4 regions of the Streptomyces sp. R35 genome follow, and region 3 is predicted to be linked to each of the others. Evidence: riboswitches for the same ligand, from Rfam matches in the RefSeq annotation. Region 3 holds a riboswitch; each other region holds the start of a gene.
The links. A riboswitch is a leader RNA that binds a small molecule or an ion and turns the genes downstream of it on or off. The one in region 3 is predicted to bind cobalamin.
Positions count from the first base shown of each region.

Region 1: another riboswitch for cobalamin. It lies ahead of AB5J50_RS12190 (cobalamin biosynthesis protein); the one in region 3 lies ahead of AB5J50_RS15520 (prenyltransferase/squalene oxidase repeat-containing protein).
Region 2: another riboswitch for cobalamin. It lies ahead of AB5J50_RS05685 (CbtB-domain containing protein); the one in region 3 lies ahead of AB5J50_RS15520 (prenyltransferase/squalene oxidase repeat-containing protein).
Region 4: another riboswitch for cobalamin. It lies ahead of AB5J50_RS18520 (HoxN/HupN/NixA family nickel/cobalt transporter); the one in region 3 lies ahead of AB5J50_RS15520 (prenyltransferase/squalene oxidase repeat-containing protein).

Region 1 covers NZ_CP163440.1:2,609,138-2,613,634, forward strand. Annotated here, with positions in the region: gene AB5J50_RS12180 (anion permease) at 1-1,179, shown strand, start outside; gene AB5J50_RS12185 (hypothetical protein) at 1,200-1,415, shown strand; cobalamin riboswitch at 1,773-1,914, shown strand; gene AB5J50_RS12190 (cobalamin biosynthesis protein) at 2,033-2,989, shown strand; gene AB5J50_RS12195 (cobyric acid synthase) at 2,986-4,497, shown strand, end outside.
Region 2 covers NZ_CP163440.1:1,163,656-1,168,152, reverse strand. Annotated here, with positions in the region: gene AB5J50_RS05705 (TetR/AcrR family transcriptional regulator) at 1-227, opposite strand, end outside; gene AB5J50_RS05700 (type 1 glutamine amidotransferase domain-containing protein) at 230-925, opposite strand; gene AB5J50_RS05695 (nuclear transport factor 2 family protein) at 1,203-1,604, shown strand; gene AB5J50_RS05690 (histidine phosphatase family protein) at 1,633-2,211, opposite strand; cobalamin riboswitch at 2,312-2,476, shown strand; gene AB5J50_RS05685 (CbtB-domain containing protein) at 2,513-2,734, shown strand; gene AB5J50_RS05680 (CbtA family protein) at 2,760-3,524, shown strand; gene AB5J50_RS05675 (TetR/AcrR family transcriptional regulator C-terminal domain-containing protein) at 3,575-4,228, opposite strand; gene AB5J50_RS05670 (alpha/beta fold hydrolase) at 4,225-4,497, opposite strand, start outside.
Region 3 covers NZ_CP163440.1:3,365,915-3,370,411, forward strand. Annotated here, with positions in the region: gene AB5J50_RS15505 (hypothetical protein) at 1-569, shown strand, start outside; gene AB5J50_RS15510 (serine hydrolase domain-containing protein) at 574-1,749, shown strand; gene AB5J50_RS15515 (phosphotransferase) at 1,743-2,411, opposite strand; cobalamin riboswitch at 2,455-2,605, shown strand; gene AB5J50_RS15520 (prenyltransferase/squalene oxidase repeat-containing protein) at 2,711-3,961, shown strand; gene AB5J50_RS15525 (SCO2322 family protein) at 4,033-4,497, shown strand, end outside.
Region 4 covers NZ_CP163440.1:4,045,274-4,049,770, forward strand. Annotated here, with positions in the region: gene AB5J50_RS18510 (Cys-Gln thioester bond-forming surface protein) at 1-1,373, shown strand, start outside; gene AB5J50_RS18515 (winged helix-turn-helix domain-containing protein) at 1,557-1,916, opposite strand; cobalamin riboswitch at 2,103-2,305, shown strand; gene AB5J50_RS18520 (HoxN/HupN/NixA family nickel/cobalt transporter) at 2,333-3,436, shown strand; gene AB5J50_RS18525 (YcnI family protein) at 3,465-4,232, opposite strand; gene AB5J50_RS18530 (hypothetical protein) at 4,263-4,497, opposite strand, start outside.

The sequences.
Region 1 (4,497 bases), 760 kb from region 3:
AACGGTTTCCACGACACCGCCAACGCGATGGCCACCACCATCTCGACCGGCGCGCTCAAGCCCAAGGTCGCGGTGGCTATGTCCGCCGTGCTCAACCTTGTCGGCGCCTTCCTCTCGGTGGAGGTCGCCAACACGATCTCCAAAGGCCTCGTCGACGAATCCGGCATCCAGCCAGAAGTGATCTTCGCGGCGCTTGTCGGTGCCATCCTCTGGAATCTGCTGACGTGGCTCGTCGGCCTTCCGTCCAGCTCCTCGCACGCCCTCATGGGCGGCCTGGTCGGCGCCACCATCGCCTCCGCCGGCACCGGCGCCGTGCACGGTGACGTCCTGGTCGGCAAGGTGCTGCTGCCCGCCGTCGCGGCCCCGATCGTCGCGGGCATCGCCGCGATGCTCGCCACGCGGCTGTCGTACAGGCTCAGCAAGAACGCCGACGCCAAGGCCACCGCGAAGGGCTACCGCGCCGGCCAGATCGCCTCCGCCGGCCTGGTCTCGCTGGCCCACGGCACCAACGACGCCCAGAAGACGATGGGCATCATCACCCTGGCCCTGATCGCCGGTGGCGCCATCGCCCCCGACGCCGATCCGCCGGTCTGGGTGATCCTCTCCGCCGGTCTCGCCATCGCGCTCGGCACCTACCTGGGCGGCTGGCGCATCATCCGCACGATGGGCAAGGGCCTGACCGACCTCCAGCCGCAGCAGGGCTTCGCCGCCCAGACCAGCGCGGCCACGGTCATCCTGGCCTCCTCCCACATCGGCTTCTCCCTCTCCACCACGCACTCCGTCTCCGGTTCCGTGATGGGCGCCGGCCTCGGCCGCAAGGGGGGCGTGGTCCGCTGGTCCACCGCCACCCGGATGTTCGTCGCCTGGGGTCTGACGCTGCCGGCCGCCGCGCTGGTCGGCGCGGGCGCCGAGTGGGTCACCGGCCTCGGCGACTGGGGTACCGCGCTCGTCGCCGTCTTCCTGATCGCCTCCAGCGCCGCGATCTGGCGGATCTCGCGCCGCGAGGTGGTCGACGCCACCAACGTCAACGAGACCGAGGAGCCCGCCGGTGTCGTGACCACGGCCATCGCCGCCGTGACCCCGCCCCCGGCCGGCAGCATCACCGATGACCTCACGGCCACCATTCCGGCTCCCGCCGAGACCGCGGCGAACCCGTCGGCTCCGTCGGCCATGGCCTGAGACCCGAAGGAAGAAACAGCATGAACATCGACTGGGCAGCCCTCGGGTCCGTCATCGGAGTGAGCCTCGGAGTGACCGTGGCCCTCGTCGGCCTCTTCACCCTCGGCGTCGTCGGCCTCTCCAAGAAGGAGTCGGCCCAGGGCGGTTCGGCCGCCGCGGCGGCCACGGGCGCGTACGTCTGCTTCGCGGCCTGCGCTGCGGCGGTGGCGTACGGCATCTCCTTGATCATCGCCTGAAGCACCGGCCGACCATGGTCCGAGCACCGCACGATCCTTTCTGAGGACCGCACGGCCTTTCTGAGGACCGCACGATCATCGCCGCCCTGCTCATCGGTCACCCTTTCCTGGTGACGGTGAGCAGGGCGGCTCTTTTTCCGCGTCGGCGGGACAGCTCGGCGTACCGGTCCCGCACCTTCGCGCAGAGCGTCTCGTCAGGCATTTCGGATGCCTACGCTCCGTGATCATCAGCGCATCCGTGGACTGCCGCCCCCCACAGGGGAATTCGGCGCAAGTCGGTCTCGGCGGACAGGCCGGGGTGGCGGCGGTGTGGGTCTCAGCACACTCTCCCGTCGCAGGTCAACAGCAAGTTGACGGGTCTTCCAACCCCGTGGTGGACTGCCCGAGCCAAGTACGGCGGCATGAGAGGAAGCCGGTGTGAGTCCGGCGCGGTCCCGCCACTGTCACCGGGGAAGGAATTCCCCGGGAGCCAGGAACTCTCACCGCCGGTCTCGTCGAACCAGGGCGTGGACACCCTGAGTGAGGACATATCGCCATGCGCGGCTGCCCAAGTGCCCTGCCAACGACGCGAGTGACGCGAACGACGGTTGTCCCCGACCCCACGGTCGGCTGAACCGATGCGTGCCGATCGCGTCTTCGCGTACGGCGCCACCGCCGGCCTCCTCGGCGACCTGCTGCTCGGCGACCCTCGCCGGGGGCATCCGGTCGCCGCGTTCGGGCGGGCCGCGGGAGCCGTGGAGCGGGTGTTGTGGCGGGACCACCGCGGGTGGGGCGCGCTGCACACCGCCGTGTGCGTGGGCGGTGCCGCAGGCCTCGCGGCGCTCGCGAGCCATTCCGTACGTTCCTCTCGTACCGCCTCCATCGCGCTGACCGCCGCCGCCACTTGGGCCGTCGTCGGGGGAACCTCCCTCGGGCGCGAGGCCCGCGCGATCGGTGACGCGCTCGCGGCCGGTGATGTCGAGGTGGCCCGGGAGCGGCTGCCGCATCTGTGCGGGCGGGATCCCCAGGCGCTGGACTCCGACGGGATCGCACGGGCCGTCGTCGAGTCCGTCGCCGAGAACACCTCCGACGCGGTGGTGGGGGCACTGGTGTGGGGCGCCGTGGGCGGCGTTCCCGGGCTGGTCGCCTTCCGTGCCGTGAACACGCTCGACGCCATGGTCGGGCACAAGTCCCCCAAGTACCGGCGGTACGGGTGGGCTTCCGCGCGACTCGACGATGTGGCCGGATGGCCGGGGGCACGGCTGACCGCCGTGCTCGCGAGCGCGGCCGGAAGTGCTCCGCGGGGTGCCGTACGCGCCTGGCGTGCCGACGCACGTAAGCATCCGAGCCCAAACGCCGGGCCTGTGGAGGCCTCGTTCGCGGGGGCGCTCGGGGTGCGGCTCGGCGGGACGCTCACGTACGGGGGGCGGGTCGAGCACCGGCCCGTGCTCAACGGCACCGGGCGCGCCGTCCAAGTCGACGACATAGAGCGGGCCGTACGGCTGTCGCGGCGGGTGAGCTGGCTCGCCCTCGGCGTGAGTGCCGCCGGGCGACTGCTCTCCCAGAGACTTCTCGCGAAGGGGCGTACCTCATGAGTGGCGGAACGGGCGGCGGACTCCTCGTTGCCGGGACCACCTCCGACGCCGGCAAGAGCGTCGTCACCGCCGGGATCTGCCGGTGGCTGGTGCGCCAGGGCGTCAAGGTCGCGCCCTTCAAGGCGCAGAACATGTCGCTGAACTCGTTCGTGACGCGCGAGGGCGCCGAGATCGGGCGCGCGCAGGCCATGCAGGCGCAGGCCGCGCGCGTCGAGCCCACCGCGCTGATGAATCCCGTGCTGCTCAAGCCGGGGAGCGATCGCAGCAGTCAGGTCGTCCTCATGGGCAAGCCGGTGGGTGAGATGACCGCGCGCGGCTATCACGGGGGACGACAGGAGGCCCTCCTGGGGACCGTGCTGGACTGCCTCGCCGAGTTGCGGGGCACGTATGACGCGGTGATCTGTGAGGGGGCCGGCAGTCCGGCCGAGATCAATCTGCGGCGGACGGACATCGTGAACATGGGGATCGCGCGCAACGCGCGGCTGCCCGTGCTCGTCGTCGGCGACATCGACCGCGGGGGCGTGTTCGCCTCGTTCTTCGGGACGGTCGCGCTGCTGTCGCGCGAGGACCAGGAGTTCGTCGCCGGGTTCCTCGTCAACAAGTTCAGGGGGGATGTCTCCCTGCTGGAGCCGGGGCTCGACATGCTCCACGGCCTCACCGGGCGGCGCTCCTACGGCGTCCTCCCCTTCCAGCACGGTCTCGGCATAGACGAGGAGGACGGGCTGCGTGTCTCGCTGCGGGGTGCCGTGCGGGAGTCCGTCGTGGCGGAACCCGTCGGCGCGGACATCCTCCGCGTCGCCGTCTGTGCCGTCCCCCTCATGTCCAACTTCACGGACGTGGACGCGCTGGCCGCCGAGCCGGGTGTCGTCGTGCGGTTCGTGGACCGGGCCGAGGAACTGGCCGACGCCGACCTCGTCGTCGTACCGGGGACCCGGGGGACGGTGAAGGCGCTGGAGTGGCTGCGGAAGCGCGGACTCGCGGACGCGATCGCACGCCGGGCCGCCGAGGGGCGGCCCGTGCTGGGCATCTGCGGTGGCTTCCAGGTCCTCGGCGAGCACATCGAGGACGAGGTCGAGTCGCGCGCCGGTCAGGTCGACGGGCTCGGACTCCTCCCCGTACGCGTGCGGTTCGCGCGCGAGAAGACCCTCACCCGGCCGGTCGGCGAGGCGCTCGGCGAGCACGTCGAGGGGTACGAGATCCACCACGGCGTCGCCGACGTCACCGGCGGAGAACCCTTCCTGGACGGGTGCCGGGTCGGTGCCGTCTGGGGCACGCACTGGCACGGCTCGCTGGAGTCGGACGGGTTCCGGCGTGCCTTTCTGCGCGAGGTGGCGGCCGCCGCGGGCCGCCGTTTCGTGCCGGCCGCCGACACGTCGTTCGCGGCGCTGCGCGAGGAGCAGCTGGACCGGCTCGGCGATCTGATCGAGGAACACGCGGACACGGACGCGCTCTGGCGGCTCATCGAGTCGGGCGCGCCATCAGGACTGCCTTTCATTCCACCGGGAGCG
Region 2 (4,497 bases), 2.2 Mb from region 3:
GGGGTGTCCCCGGTGGCCGCCTGCCGGGCCCGGCCGAGCGCCTGCTCGTGCAGGCGTCCGGCGAGGCGGCGGAAGGCGTCGTCCTTGCCACGCACGTACTGGTAGACCGCTGACCGGGACACGCCCATGGTGGAGGCGATGTCGTCCATCGTGGTGCGCCGTACGCCGTACCTGGTCAGGCACTCGTAGGCGGCGTCGAGGACCTCGTCGAGCCGGTCGGTGGCCATCGTCAGGCCAGCTTCTTCAGCAGCTCGGCCGCGAGCGGGGCGGAGGAGGACGGGTTCTGGCCGGTGACCAGATTGCGGTCGACCACCACCTTGGGGGCCCACGGCTCGCCCTCCTGGAAGTCGACGCCCGCCTCGACGAGCCGGTCCTGGAGCAGCCACTTCGCCCGGGCGGCGAGACCCGCCTGCGTCTCCTCGGCGTTGGTGAAGGCGGAGACCCGGTAGCCCGCGAAGGCGTTGCCGCCGTCCTCGCGGGTGGCGGCGAGCAGCGCGGCCGGGGCGTGGCATACGACACCGAGCGGCTTGCCCGAGTCGAGCGCGAGGGTGAGGAGGCGGCCGGAGTCGGCGTTGACCGCGAGGTCCTCCATCGGGCCGTGGCCGCCGGGGTAGAAGACGGCCGCGTAGTCGTCCAGGTCCACTTCCTCCAGCTTGATCGGCTGCTGGAGCTCGGCGATCGACGCGAGGGCGCCGGCGATCCGGTCGGCGCCCTCCTGCCCGCCGTTCACCTCGGGCGCCAGGCTTCCCTGGTCCACGGTCGGCACGACGCCGCCCGGCGTGGCGACGACGACCTCGTGGCCCGCGGCCTTGAAGGCCTCGTACGGGGCGACGGCCTCTTCGGCCCAGAAGCCGGTCGGGTGCCGGGTGCCGTCGGCGAGCGTCCAGTGGTCGACGCCGGTCATCACGAAAAGGATCTTCGACATGGTGTGTTCTCCGGGGGAGCGGGCCCTGGCGGACCTGGGGAGCGTTCTTGGCCGTACGCCCTGACGTTCTGCGCTCAGATCGTCAGGGCGGCGATGTCCTCGACGGTATGCGTGTCGGACATAGGTGACCAATAAGAAACCCGCTCGCAGGCATAGGGGATCCAATACCGCGCCGGGAATACGGCGGGCGGCCCCGCCCCGAGGCTGGACGCCGGGAACATGCACGATTAATCTCATCCGCACCTAGACAACTGGTTGAGTAGAAGAGGTGGGCGTGATGCATTCCTTCCGCAAGGCCGTGGAGGCCGGAGATTTCGCCGCGATCGAGGAGATGCTGGCCGAGGACGTGGTGTTCACCAGCCCCGTCGCCTTCAAGCCCTACCCGGGCAAGGCGATCACCGCGGCCATCCTGCGCGGCGTCTCCCGTGTCTTCACCGACTTCCGGTACGTACGCGAGATCGCCGGCGCCGACGGCCGGGACCACGCGCTGGTCTTCGAGGCGAAGGTGGGCGACAAGCAGCTCACCGGCTGCGACTTCCTGCACTTCGACGAGGACGGCCGGATCGACGACTTCATGGTCATGGTCCGTCCGCTGACGGCGGCCCAGGCGCTCTCCGAGGCGATGGGGGCGCAGTTCGAGCGGATCTCACGGGAGGTGGCGGAGGCGGCTGGCGCGTGAGCGGCGACGCACTCTGATGGTCGACGGGTCAGCCCGGCTCCCCGAGCGGGCGTCCCGCGCGAACGTTCCAGCGACCCGCGCGGCCGCTGAACTCCGTGGCGGTCAGCGGTGGCACGTCGACGCGCCAGAAGGCCGACTCCGGCGCTCCCAACACCCGTACCACCAAAGCCCGTACGACCTCCGGCTCCACCACGGCGACGGTTCGCCCGGTGACGTCGGAGGCCGTGTCCAGCCAGCCCGCCACCCGGTCGCAGAACGCCCGCACCGACTCCCCGTCGTGCGGCGCGGATCCGGGATCGGCAAGCCACCGTGCCACCGCCTCCGGCTCCTTCGCGCTCACCTCGTCGAGGGTCGCCCCGCGCCAGCGGCCCACGTCCAGACCGGCCAACTCCGGTGGGTCCTCAGGGGTGTCGAGGCCGAGCGCGCCCGCGGTCTCGCGGCACCGCACGGTGGGGGAGACCCACAGCCGGGCCGCGGCCGGAACACTGTCCGCGGCCGCCCGCGCGAGCCGCAGCCCCGAGGCGTCGACCGGACATCCGTCGTCGAAGCGGGCCTCGCGCAGTGCCTCGCTGATCGCCGCTGAGATCAGGATCACTCGGCTCGTCATCCACATCCACTTTCCTGTGCAAAACCCTTGTGCGGTACGGGAACCGGCCACGCGGCCGGGTCAGGGGCGCACGCCGTGCCCCTCATGCGCCCTTGGCCGGATCCCCGCCACGCGGTACGGTCTCGTCGATATTGACGACGGTTCGGCGGAAGTCCGGTGGAAATCCGGCACGGTCGCGCCACTGTAAGCCCATCAAGAACCACTCCCGCCAGGGGTGGTGAAGGTCGAGCAAGTCAGACCCGCGGCCGTCGTCCTGTGCACCACCAAGATGGGACGCGAGTTCCCCAGGAGGTTCTGCCCCATGGCGCAGTCCGTCGCTCAGCCGACCGCTACCCCCACCGCCGTTCCCGCGAAGCTGCCGATCGGCGCGATCGCCCCCTGGGCGGTCTTCTTCGGCATCCTGATGCTGGTCCTGCTCTACTTCGTCGGCGCCGAACAGGGCGCCACCTCCCTCGTGTCCGGCGAGAACGTGCACGAGTGGGTGCACGACGCCCGCCACCTGCTCGGCTTCCCCTGCCACTGACGGCGAAGAGGAAACGTACGAGCTCATGAATTCCGCAACTGTCAGAAACCTCCTGGTGCGTGGCATGCTCGCGGGTCTCGCCGCGGGCCTGCTCGCCCTGGTCGTCGCCTACTTCCTGGGTGAGCCGCGCGTGGACTCGGCGATCGCCTACGAGGAGGCGCACTCGCACGAGCACGGCATGGAGATCGTCTCCCGCACGATGCAGTCCACCGGCGGCCTGGCCACCGGTGTCCTCGTCTACGGGGTCTCGTTCGGCGGGATCGCCGCCCTCGCGTACTGCTTCGCGCTGGGCAGGATCGGCCGGTTCGGGCCGCGCGCCAGCGCGCTCCTGCTGTCGGCGGCGGGCCTGCTCGCCGTCTACGTAGTGCCGTTCCTGAAGTACCCGGCCAACCCGCCGTCCGTCGGCGACCCCGACACCATCGGCAAGCGCACGACCCTGTACTTCCTGATGATGGTGCTCAGCGTGCTGCTCGCCGTCGCCACGGTCATCCTGGGCAAGCGCCTCGCGCCGCGCCTGGGCAACTGGAACGCGACGCTCGCGGCGGGCGCGTTCTTCGTCCTCGCCATCGGCCTCGCGTACGCGTTCCTGCCGGCCGTCAACGAGGTCCCGAAGGACTTCTCCGCCACCCTGCTCTGGCAGTTCCGCCTCGCGGCCCTGGCCATCCAGCTGACCCTGTGGACCGCCTTCGGTCTGGTCTTCGGGGTGCTGGCGGAGCGGGTGCTGGCTCCACGACCAGCCACCGTGCGGGAGAAGGAGCCCGCCGCGGAGGCAACTCCCGTCGCTCACTGAGCAGTTGAAAAAGGGCGGTCCCGGTCGTCGACCCGGGCCGCCCTTCTCGTTCAGATCAGCCGCTCGAAGCCGTCCAGCATCGCCGTGAGGCCGATGTCGAAGTGTTCGTCGATCTCCGTGTCGTCGGCCGCGCGGGCGAGGACGTTGTACGCGGGCGATTCGGGCGCGGGCTTCTTGCTGCGGCTCTGCGAACCGAGCCGCACCACCGCCAGGCTCAGCGCGTGCCCGATGGTGAACTCGCGCAGACAGCGAGCGATCTGCAGGGCGTGGGTCGGGGTGAAGCCCCTGGCCTGAAGCAGCTCGATGATCCGTACGCCCGTGTCGATCGATGCACGCGAGCGCACCGGACGGGTCGCGAAGACCGAGACCGCCTGCGGATGGCGGAGCAGCGTGTCGCGCAGCCGCAGGCAGTACTGCTCGGAGACCGCCCGCCAAGTGTCGTCCCAGGGCAGCGAGTCGACGTCGAGCTCGTCGAAGAGCGCCTCCGCGATGCCGTCGAACAGCTCCTCCTGGTCCCGGAAGTAGCGGTACACCGCCATCGGGTCGACCCCGAGCCCCGCGCCGAGCTTGCGCATCGAGAAGTTGCCGAGGCCGTTGGCGTCGATCAGGGCCAGTGCGGCGGCGGCGATGTACGTCCGGTTCAGCGCCGGTCTGACGCGCGGGGACGGCCGCGTGTCCGCCGCGCTGCCCTTGTCGGTCTTCATGAGGAGAGTTGGTCCAGAATCGTGGTCAGCCGCTGGGTGAATTCCTCCGGAAGCTGCTGGTAGACCGTGTGGCCTCCGGGGAACTCCTCGCATGCTACGCCGAGCAGCTCGCTCAGGACGTGAGCGGGACGGTGGTAGGGGCGCCCTTCGCTGTCGCGGCCCGTGGCGAGGCGCCAGGGGATGCCCACGTCCCGCAGGGCATCGAGGTCGGGCTGGTACGCGAAGCAGAACTCGGGCAGTTCCCGCTCGACGAGGATGCGGGAGTTGCC
Region 3 (4,497 bases):
GTGCCTTCGTGTACGGGGAGTTGGGCGCCCTGCACCACTTCGATCTCCCTGCGGATCCCGCCGTCTACCGGGCCTTCCTGCTCCCCGAACTCCTCGAAGTGGACCTGGGGTTCACGCCGGAGGCGTCCTTCGGGCCGATGGGCGGCGGAGCGTTCCGGGTCGTCTTCGGCTCGGTGGCCGTACGGGAGTCGACCGACGCGGCCACTGACCCCGATCACCTGACCGGCCTCGCCTGGCACCACGTCCTGCACGCCCGCATCTCCCTCGAACGCGGAGCGCTGTGGCAGGCCGAACACTGGATCAGCGCCCTCCGCGACCACCTGCTGACCCTGGCCTGCCTGCGCCTGGGCCTGCCCTCCGCCTACGCCAAGGGCGCGGACCGGCTGCCGCCGGAGGTCACCGGACCACTGACTGAAACCCTCGTACGTTCCCTGGACCGGCCCGAGCTCCGGCGCGCCCTGGCGACGGTGACCCGGGCCCTCCTGAGCGAGCTCCGGATGACGGACGCGGACACGGCCGCCAGGCTGGAGGACGCACTGCGCGAGCTCGCCACCCCTTCGGAAAGGTGAACCGATGAGCAGCCCGCACGACCCGCACGCCCTGCACGACCTCCTGAACGCGTACGTCGACGACGGCACCGTGCCGGGAGCGGTGGGCCTCGTGGCCCGCGGCGACCGGGTCGACGTCCAGGCCGTCGGCTCCGTCGACGTCGAGGGCAGCGCCCCGATGGCCAGGGACACGATCTTCCGTATCGCCTCGATCAGCAAGCCGATCACCGCCGCGGCGGTGATGCTGCTGATCGAGGACGGCCTGATCACGCCCGACGACCCGGTCGACGCGTGGCTGCCGGAGCTGGCGAAGCCGGTGGTCGTCCGTACACCGTCGAGCCCCGTCGACGACGTGGTCCCGGCCGCCCGGCCGGTCACCGTCGCCGATCTGCTCTCCTCCCGGGCCGGCTGGGGCTTCCCCTCCGACTTCACGCTGCCGCAGGTCCAGGCGCTGTTCGAGGTCCAGAAGGACGGCCGCGATCTGCGCGCCTTCCCGCCGCCGGACGCGTGGGTGGCGGCGCTGGCACGTGTTCCGCTGCTGTACCAGCCGGGCGAGGCCTGGCTGTACGGCACCTGCTCCGACCTCCAGGGCGTACTGATCTCCCGGGTCGCCGGCCGTCCGCTCCCCGAGTTCCTGGCCGAGCGGATCTTCGAGCCGCTGGGCATGACCGACACGGGCTTCGAAGTGCCGGCGAGCAAGCGCGACCGATTCACCAGCTACTACCGCGCCGCCCGGAACGGCGGCGGTCTCGAACTGGCCGACGCCCCCGACGGGCAGTGGAGCAGCGTTCCGCCGTTCCCGTCCGGAGGCGGCGGGCTCGTCTCCACCGCCGACGACTGGCTGGCCTTCGCGCGGATGCTCTTGGCCGACGGCACCGCACGCGGGCGCCGCCTTCTCTCCCCCGCCTCGGTGCGGCAGATGACCACCAACCACCTCACCCCGGCCCAGCGCGACATCGGCGCACTGTTCATGGAGGGCCAGGGCTGGGGCTACGGCGCCCAGGTCGACATCGAACCCACCGACCCGTGGAACGTCCCCGGCCGATACGGCTGGACCGGCGGCACCGGCACGACCGGCCACCTCGTCCCGTCCACCGGCACGGTCACCGTGCTGCTCACCCAGGTCGGCATGGAGAACCCGACGCCCACCCCGCTGATGCGGGACTTCTGGCGGCACGCGGCCGACACCACCACTCAGTGAGGGCGGATCAGCTCACGGATCAACTCCTCCGCCTCGCCGAGGAGTTCGACCTCCCGCAGACTCATGGTCGGATTGGCGGCGCGCCGGGCCCTCGCCTCGGTGAGCCCGTCCTCCGTCAGGTACGCCGCGTTCCCGTCGAGCATCGCGGCGAGCGTCTCGTCGGCGACCTCCGCGTGGGGCTCGTCGCCGACGGCCACCTGGGCGAGGATCACGGCGGACGTGCCCCAGTCCAGGCCGGGCGGGCCCTCCTCGGCGTTGGCCCAGTCGATGACCTTCGGGCCGTCCGGGGTGAGCATCACGTTGTCGGGGTGCAGGTCCAGGTGCAGGACGCGGACGGCCGGGTCCGCGGAGACCCGGGCGGGCACGGCGTGCAGTCTGCGCAGCAGCCGGGCGAGGGTGAGGCCGGCCTCCTCGGCGGAGAGCAGTCCCGCGCCGAACGCCTCCAGCATGGTCGGCCCGGACAGCCGCTCCATCACCAGGTCGGTCCGGGTCGCCGCCCGCACGCCCGGCACCGGATAGCCGTGCCCTCGTACGTGTTCCATGACCGCGGCCTCGGCGGTGGCGTCGCCCCACCCCTCGCGGTCCCGGCGCAGGACCCACGCCTCGTCGATCTCGTAGACGTCCGCCGAACGCCCCGAGCCGAGCAGTTTCCCCGTACGCATGGCCAGAACCTATCCGGGCATCCGGGCGGGGCCACAGGCGGCCCTCAGACTCTTGTTTACGGGCCGGTAGAGTGAGCGCGTCGTCATCACACCCGTACGGGGGGAAGCCGGTGCAAATCCGGCGCTGACCCGCAACCGTGAATCACCCGCCAGGTGGTGAGCCGGATCGCCTCGCCCGGGACGTGACCGGCTCGTGCCGTCGGCAGCCCGCCGACGGCCGGCACCGTCGAGGTATACGGAGCCGGAGCCGCTCGGGCCAAGTCTGCGCCCGCTGCTGCCCGGCTCCCCAGGGGAGAGTCATGATTGTTCGCCGCAGCGCCGCGGTACTGGCCGCCACCGCCGTGATCGGCACGGCCTTCGCACCGGCCGCCCTCGCGGCGGACTCGTCCCCGTCCCCTTCCGCGTCCCAGGCGCTCCCGTCGGGCCTGTACGGCTCCACCGACCCCACCTACGACGGCGTCTGGCGGCAGTCGCTCGCACTGCTCGCCCAGGACACCGTGGGCGTCGAGCCCGCGGCGAAGGCCGTCGACTGGCTGACCGGGCAGCAGTGCGCGAGCGGGGCGTTCGCGCCGTACCGCGCCGACGCGACCGCGAAGTGCGACGCCAAGACGATGGTCGACACGAACAACACGGCCGCCGCCGTGCAGGCCCTCGCCGCGCTCGGCGGGCACGACACCGAGACGGGCAAGGCCGTGGCATGGCTGAAGTCCGTGCAGAACAAGGACGGCGGCTGGGGGTACGTCGCGGGCGGGGCCAGCGACGCCAACTCGACGTCCGTGGTGATCGGCGCGCTCGCGGCGGCCGGGCAGAAGCCCGCGGACGTCTCCCAGGGCGGCAAGTCGCCGTACGACGCACTCGTGACGCTGTCCATCGCGTGCGAGGGCGAGGGCAGCGGCGGCGGGTTCGCGTTCCAGCCCGACAAGAAGGGCAAGCTGACGGCGAACGCGGACGCCACGGCGGCCGCGGTCCTCGGCTCCCTCGGCAAGGGGTTCGTGACGACGGCGGGGAAGACCACGACGTCCGGTTACGTCTGCGGCGCCACGGAGAAGCTCACTCCGGCGGAGGCTGCCCGCAACGGCGCCTCCTACCTCTCCAACGCCCTCAACGCCACCCCGTACCTGAAGTCGGCGATGCCCGGCGCCAAGGATCAGCCCGACTACGGCAACACCGCCGACGCGGTCGTCGCACTCGCCTCCGACGGCTGGACCGAGGACGCCCAGAAGCCCCTCGCCTGGCTGGAGAAGAACTACGGCGCCTGGGCGGCGAAGGCCGGACCGGCCGCGTACGCCCAGCTGATCTTCGCCGCCCATGCCACCGGCACCGACCCGCGCGACTTCGGCGGCGCGGACCTCGTCAAGCAGCTCGGCGCGACCGGTCCTGCGGCGGACGCGTCCGACCACTCGGCCGCCGCGAGCGACGAGAAGAAGGACGAGAAGAAGAAGGACGACGACAAGGGGCTCGGCGTCTGGTGGATCGTGGGCGTCGGTCTCGTCGCCGGCATCGGCATCGGCTTCCTGATCAGCGGCCGCAACAAGAAGCAGCAGCTGTGATACGCCGCCGTCGGACGCCCGCGCCGGCCCCGGCTCCGAGTCGTGCCCTGACCCTGAGTCGTGCCCTGACCCTGAGTCGTGCCCAGACCCTGAGTCTTGCCCTGGCCCTGCTGCTCCTCGTACTCGGCGGGGCGGGGCAGGCCCAGGCGGTCGGCTACCGCTACTGGTCCTTCTGGGACCTGACCGGCGGGAAGTGGACGTACGCCACCCAGGGCCCGTCCACCGCGCGGCCGTCCGACGGCGACGTCCAGGGCTTCCGCTTCGCGATCAGCGAGGACTCCCAGCACGCCGTACAGCCGCGCGGAAACCGGGACTTCGCCTCGATCTGTGCCAAGACGCCCGCCCAGCAGGGCAAGAAGCGCGTGGCCCTGGTCATCGACTTCGGTACGCCCGCGGACGCACCGTCCGGCGAAACCCCGCCCACCCCGCGCACAGCCTGCGCGAGCGTCCCCTCGAACGCGACCACGGCCGAAGCCCTGGCCTCGGTTGCCAAGCCCCTCCGCTACGACACCAACGCCCTCCTGTGCGCCATTGCG
Region 4 (4,497 bases), 680 kb from region 3:
GAGGGGCCGCCCGCCTCGCCGCCGCGACGTTGGTGTCGGGGCTCGTCGCCGTCGGGACGATCGCCACCGCCGGTACGGCCGTCGCCGACGAGACCCCGCAGAGCCTGGGCGGTGCGACCGCCACGATAGGTGACCTCAAGACGTACGGGTCCGCGGTCATCCACGAGAACGGCGAGGACAGTTGGGTGTCCGCGGGGCTGTTCGAGATGTCCGTCGACAACGGCGGCATGCTGCAGACCTACTGCATCGACATCCACAACCCGACGCAGCGGGACGCCAAATACCAGGAGACCCCCTGGAGCGGTACGTCGCTGAACGGCAACAAGAACGCGGGCAGGATCCGCTGGATCCTGCGGAACTCCTACCCGCAGGTGAACGACTTGGCGGCGCTCGCCAAGAAGGCCGGCGTCGGCAGCCTCACCGAGAAGGACGCGGCGGCCGGCACTCAGGTGGCCATCTGGCGGTACTCGGACGGTGCCGACGTGGACGCGGTGGACCCGCAGGCGGAGAAGCTCGCGGACTATCTGCAGAAGAGCGCGCGGAGTCTGGCGGAGCCCAAGGCCTCGCTGACCCTCGACCCGGCCGCGGTCTCCGGTCACGCCGGCGAGCGGCTCGGCCCCGTCACGGTGCACACCAACGCGGACAGCGTGACGGTGACGCCGCCCGCGGACTCCGCCGCCAGCGGGGTGAAGGTCGTCGGCAAGAACGGTAAGGCGATCACCTCCGCCACCGACGGCAGCCGGCTCTACTTCGACGTGCCGAAGGACAGCGCGGACGGTTCGGCCGCGCTGACCGTGCAGGCGTCCACGACCGTGCCGGTCGGCCGCGCCTTCACCTCGGAGACCCACAGCCAGACGCAGATCCTCGCGGGGTCCAGCGAGTCGACGGTCTCCGCCACGGCGACCGCCAACTGGGCGGAGAAGGGCGCGATACCGGCCCTGTCCGCCGAGAAGAACTGCGCCAAGGGCGGCGTCGACATCACGGCGGCCAACGAGGGCGACGAGGCGTTCACCTTCGAGCTGATGGGCGTCGAGCGCACCATCGCGGCGGGCAAGTCCCAGACGGTGACCATCCCGCTGCAGGAGGACCAGGCGTACGACTTCACGATCGACGCTCCGAACGGCTTCACCGAGCGGTTCAAGGGCGTACTCGACTGCAAGACCCAGGGCAGCGCGAACGACATCACGACCCAGACGGTCAGTGAGCCGAGCCCGGCGACGGTGGGCGGCACCTCCGGCGGGGGCACCGACCTCGCCGAGACCGGTGGATCCAGCGCGACCCCGGTCATCGCGGGCGTGGCCATCGCCCTGGTCGTGATCGGCGGCGCGGCGGTGTTCTTCGTCCGCAGGAAGAACGCGCCGACGCAGGACTGAGCAGCACGGCACCTTGGCAACTCAACAGTGAGTGACCGCACCACGGTGACTCCGTGAGCCCGCGGCCCCGGCCCGCCTCCCAGGCGTTCGGGGCCGCAGCCTTATCCGGATGCCCTGCCCAGATGTCCTTTCCGGATGCCCTGCCCAGATCCCCTCTTCGATCCCGGTGCGCCCGGGAGTGGCTCAGCCGGCGTCGTACGCGCAGCGTTCGAGGAGTTCGGCGGTCGGACCGTCGGTCACCCGGTAGCGCACGACCCGCCCGTCCTTGTCACCCTCGACCACCCCGGCGGTGCGGAGCAGACGCAGCGCCTGGGACACGGCGGGGTCGTTCATGCCGGTCGCGACGGCGAGGTCGGAGACCGCGAGCGGGCCCGCCCGGTGGAGGGCCAGGAGCAGGGCGAGCCGACGCGGGTCGGCGAGGAGGGAGAAGCGGTCGGCCCAGGTGCGTACATGCCCGGGCTCACCGATGGCGGCGACGGCGTCGCAGACCCGGTGGCCGTCGATGGTCCGGCGGTCGGCCCGCTCGGCGGGGACGAGATGCATGGGGGCCATCTTCGCAGGCGGCCAGGGGACACACGCCGCCGTCTCCTTCTCCGCTGCCGTCTCCTTGTCCGCCTTCGTGCCCGCCTCCGATTCCGTCTCCGTCGCCGGAACGGCCAGGGCGAGCAGCCGTATGTGATCTTCAATACCTGCGTAGCTGTGCAGCTTTGCAGGAGACACCGGCCACGCCTACGGTTGGCGGGCCGTGGTGTTCGGGAAGACCGGTGACGGCCCCTCAGGGGGCCCAGACCGGAGCGGCCCTCGCCACTGTGATCGGGGAGTTCCCGTCCCATGCCGCCTTCGGGTGGCGCCACTGGCCGCGAGGCCGGGAAGGCAGGGCCGGGCGCGTGCACCCGTCAGCCAGGAGACCGGCCACGGCATCTCACGAAGTGATCCACGAGGTGCTGGAGCGTGACCGCATGACCCTGCCCACGCAGTCGTCCCTATCCGCCGCCGGGTTCCGCTGGCGGCGCGAGGACACCGTGCGGACCGGTGTACTCCTGGCCGTGATCGCGGCGCTGCACGTCGTCGCGTTCGGCATCCTGTTCCTGCTCGTGGCGCCGGAGCACTACGAGGTCGGCTCCAAGGCGTTCGGCATCGGTCTGGGCGTCACCGCCTACACGCTGGGCATGCGGCATGCCTTCGACGCGGACCACATCGCCGCGATCGACAACACCACGCGCAAACTGATGGCCGACGGCAAGCGGCCGGTGTCGGTGGGCTTCTGGTTCGCGCTCGGGCACTCCAGTGTGGTGGTCATCCTCGCCGCACTCATCGCCGGAGGCACCCAGCTGGCTGGGCGGATCATGAACGAGGGCTCCAGCACACACCAGGTGCTCGGCATCATGGGTACGACGATCTCCGGGTCGTTCCTCTACCTCATCGCCGCCCTCAACCTCGTCGCGCTCATCGGCATCCTGAGGGTCTTCCGCGCGATGCGGGCCGGTACGTATGACGAGGCCGAGCTCGAACAGCACCTGGATTCCCGAGGGTTCATGAACCGGATCCTCGGCCGCTTCACGAAGTCCATCACGCGGCCCGGGCAGATGTTCCCGCTGGGCTTCCTCTTCGGCCTCGGCTTCGACACCGCCACCGAGGTCACGCTGATGGTGATGGCGGGCAGCGGCGCCGCGGCCGGGCTGCCCTGGTACGCGATCCTGTGCCTGCCGCTGCTGTTCGCGGCGGGGATGAGCCTGTTCGACACGCTGGACGGCACGTTCATGAACTTCGCCTACCAGTGGGCCTTCTCCAACCCGGTGCGCAAGGTCTTCTACAACCTCACCATCACCGGCCTGTCCATCGCGGTGGCCTTCTTCATCGGCACGATCGAGCTGGTGGGCGTGCTGCACGACAAGCTCGACCTGCGCGACGGGGTCACCGGCTGGATCGCGGGGCTCGACCTGGACAACGTCGGCTACATCATCGTCGGCCTGTTCGTGGTCGTCTGGGCCGCGGCCGTGGCGTACTGGCGGCTGGCCAAGGTGGAGCAGCGGTGGGCGGTCCGCCCCGCCGACGGGAGTTGAGACCGGCGGGGCGGCAGCCGCGTACCGGCTAGGAGCGGGCGGCGCGGCCGCGAGCGATGGCGAATCCGGCCGCGGCCAGACCGAGGACGCCGACGATCAGCCCGGCGATGCCCAGGCCGCGCGCCGTCGAGTCACTGCTCGACGCCGAGCTCTTGGCCGCGGCAGCCGGAGACGAGCCCGAACGGGACGCCGTACCCGAGCCCGACGACGAGTCCGAGGTGGAACCCCCGTCGGAACCGTCCTCCTCCGCGGCCTTGGCCGTGAGCGCGAGGACGGGCGCCGGGTTCTCCGGCTCCTCGCCGCCCTTCGGCGTCACCTCGATCCAGCGGGCGACATTGCCGTCCGAGTAGGTCTGCAACGTCTTGAAGCTCAACTCGTCGGTGCTGTCAGGGAGCTGACCGAAGGCGACGTCGAAGTCCTGGTACTCGCCGTGGCGGATCCGGCCGCCGGTCCAGGTGATCTCGGAGACGGCGTCGGTGATCGTGCCGTCGTCCGTCTTCACGGGCGTCTTGAGCTTGGTGGTCGTCACCTTCGCGGTCCACCCCGCCTGGGGCGTGACCAGGACGCCCAGAACCGGATGGTCGGTGGGCAGGAAGACCTGCACCTTGGTGGTGCTGGCGGTGTCCTCCTCGTTGGGGACGCGGAAGGTCAGGACGCCGTCCGTGGCGCCTTTGGCGTAGCTCTCGGGGTGGACCGTCACATGCGCGAAGGCCGCGCCCGAGGCGGTCAGGACTCCGGCCGTGGTGAGGGCGGCAACGAGGCCGGCTCGGCGCAGGGTGGTGCGTATCGGGGACATCAGGGGAACTCCGTACAGGTGTGGATGCGGTCAGGGCGTGGGGGCGAGCCCTGCCGGCGGTCCCCGACGGGAGACGGCGTGCCGCAGCAACAACTGCCGAAGTGGCCGCGGATCCACGTGATTTCGGCGTACGGCGTTCCGGCGGGCCCGTGCGTGAGACGGTCCCGTCCGCGCCCGCCACCATGCCGCGAGCCCCGGCACAAGTGCCACGGCCCACCGCAGCAGGGACCACAGCGCGGCCTCGCCGCACCGCAGCCACCAGGTC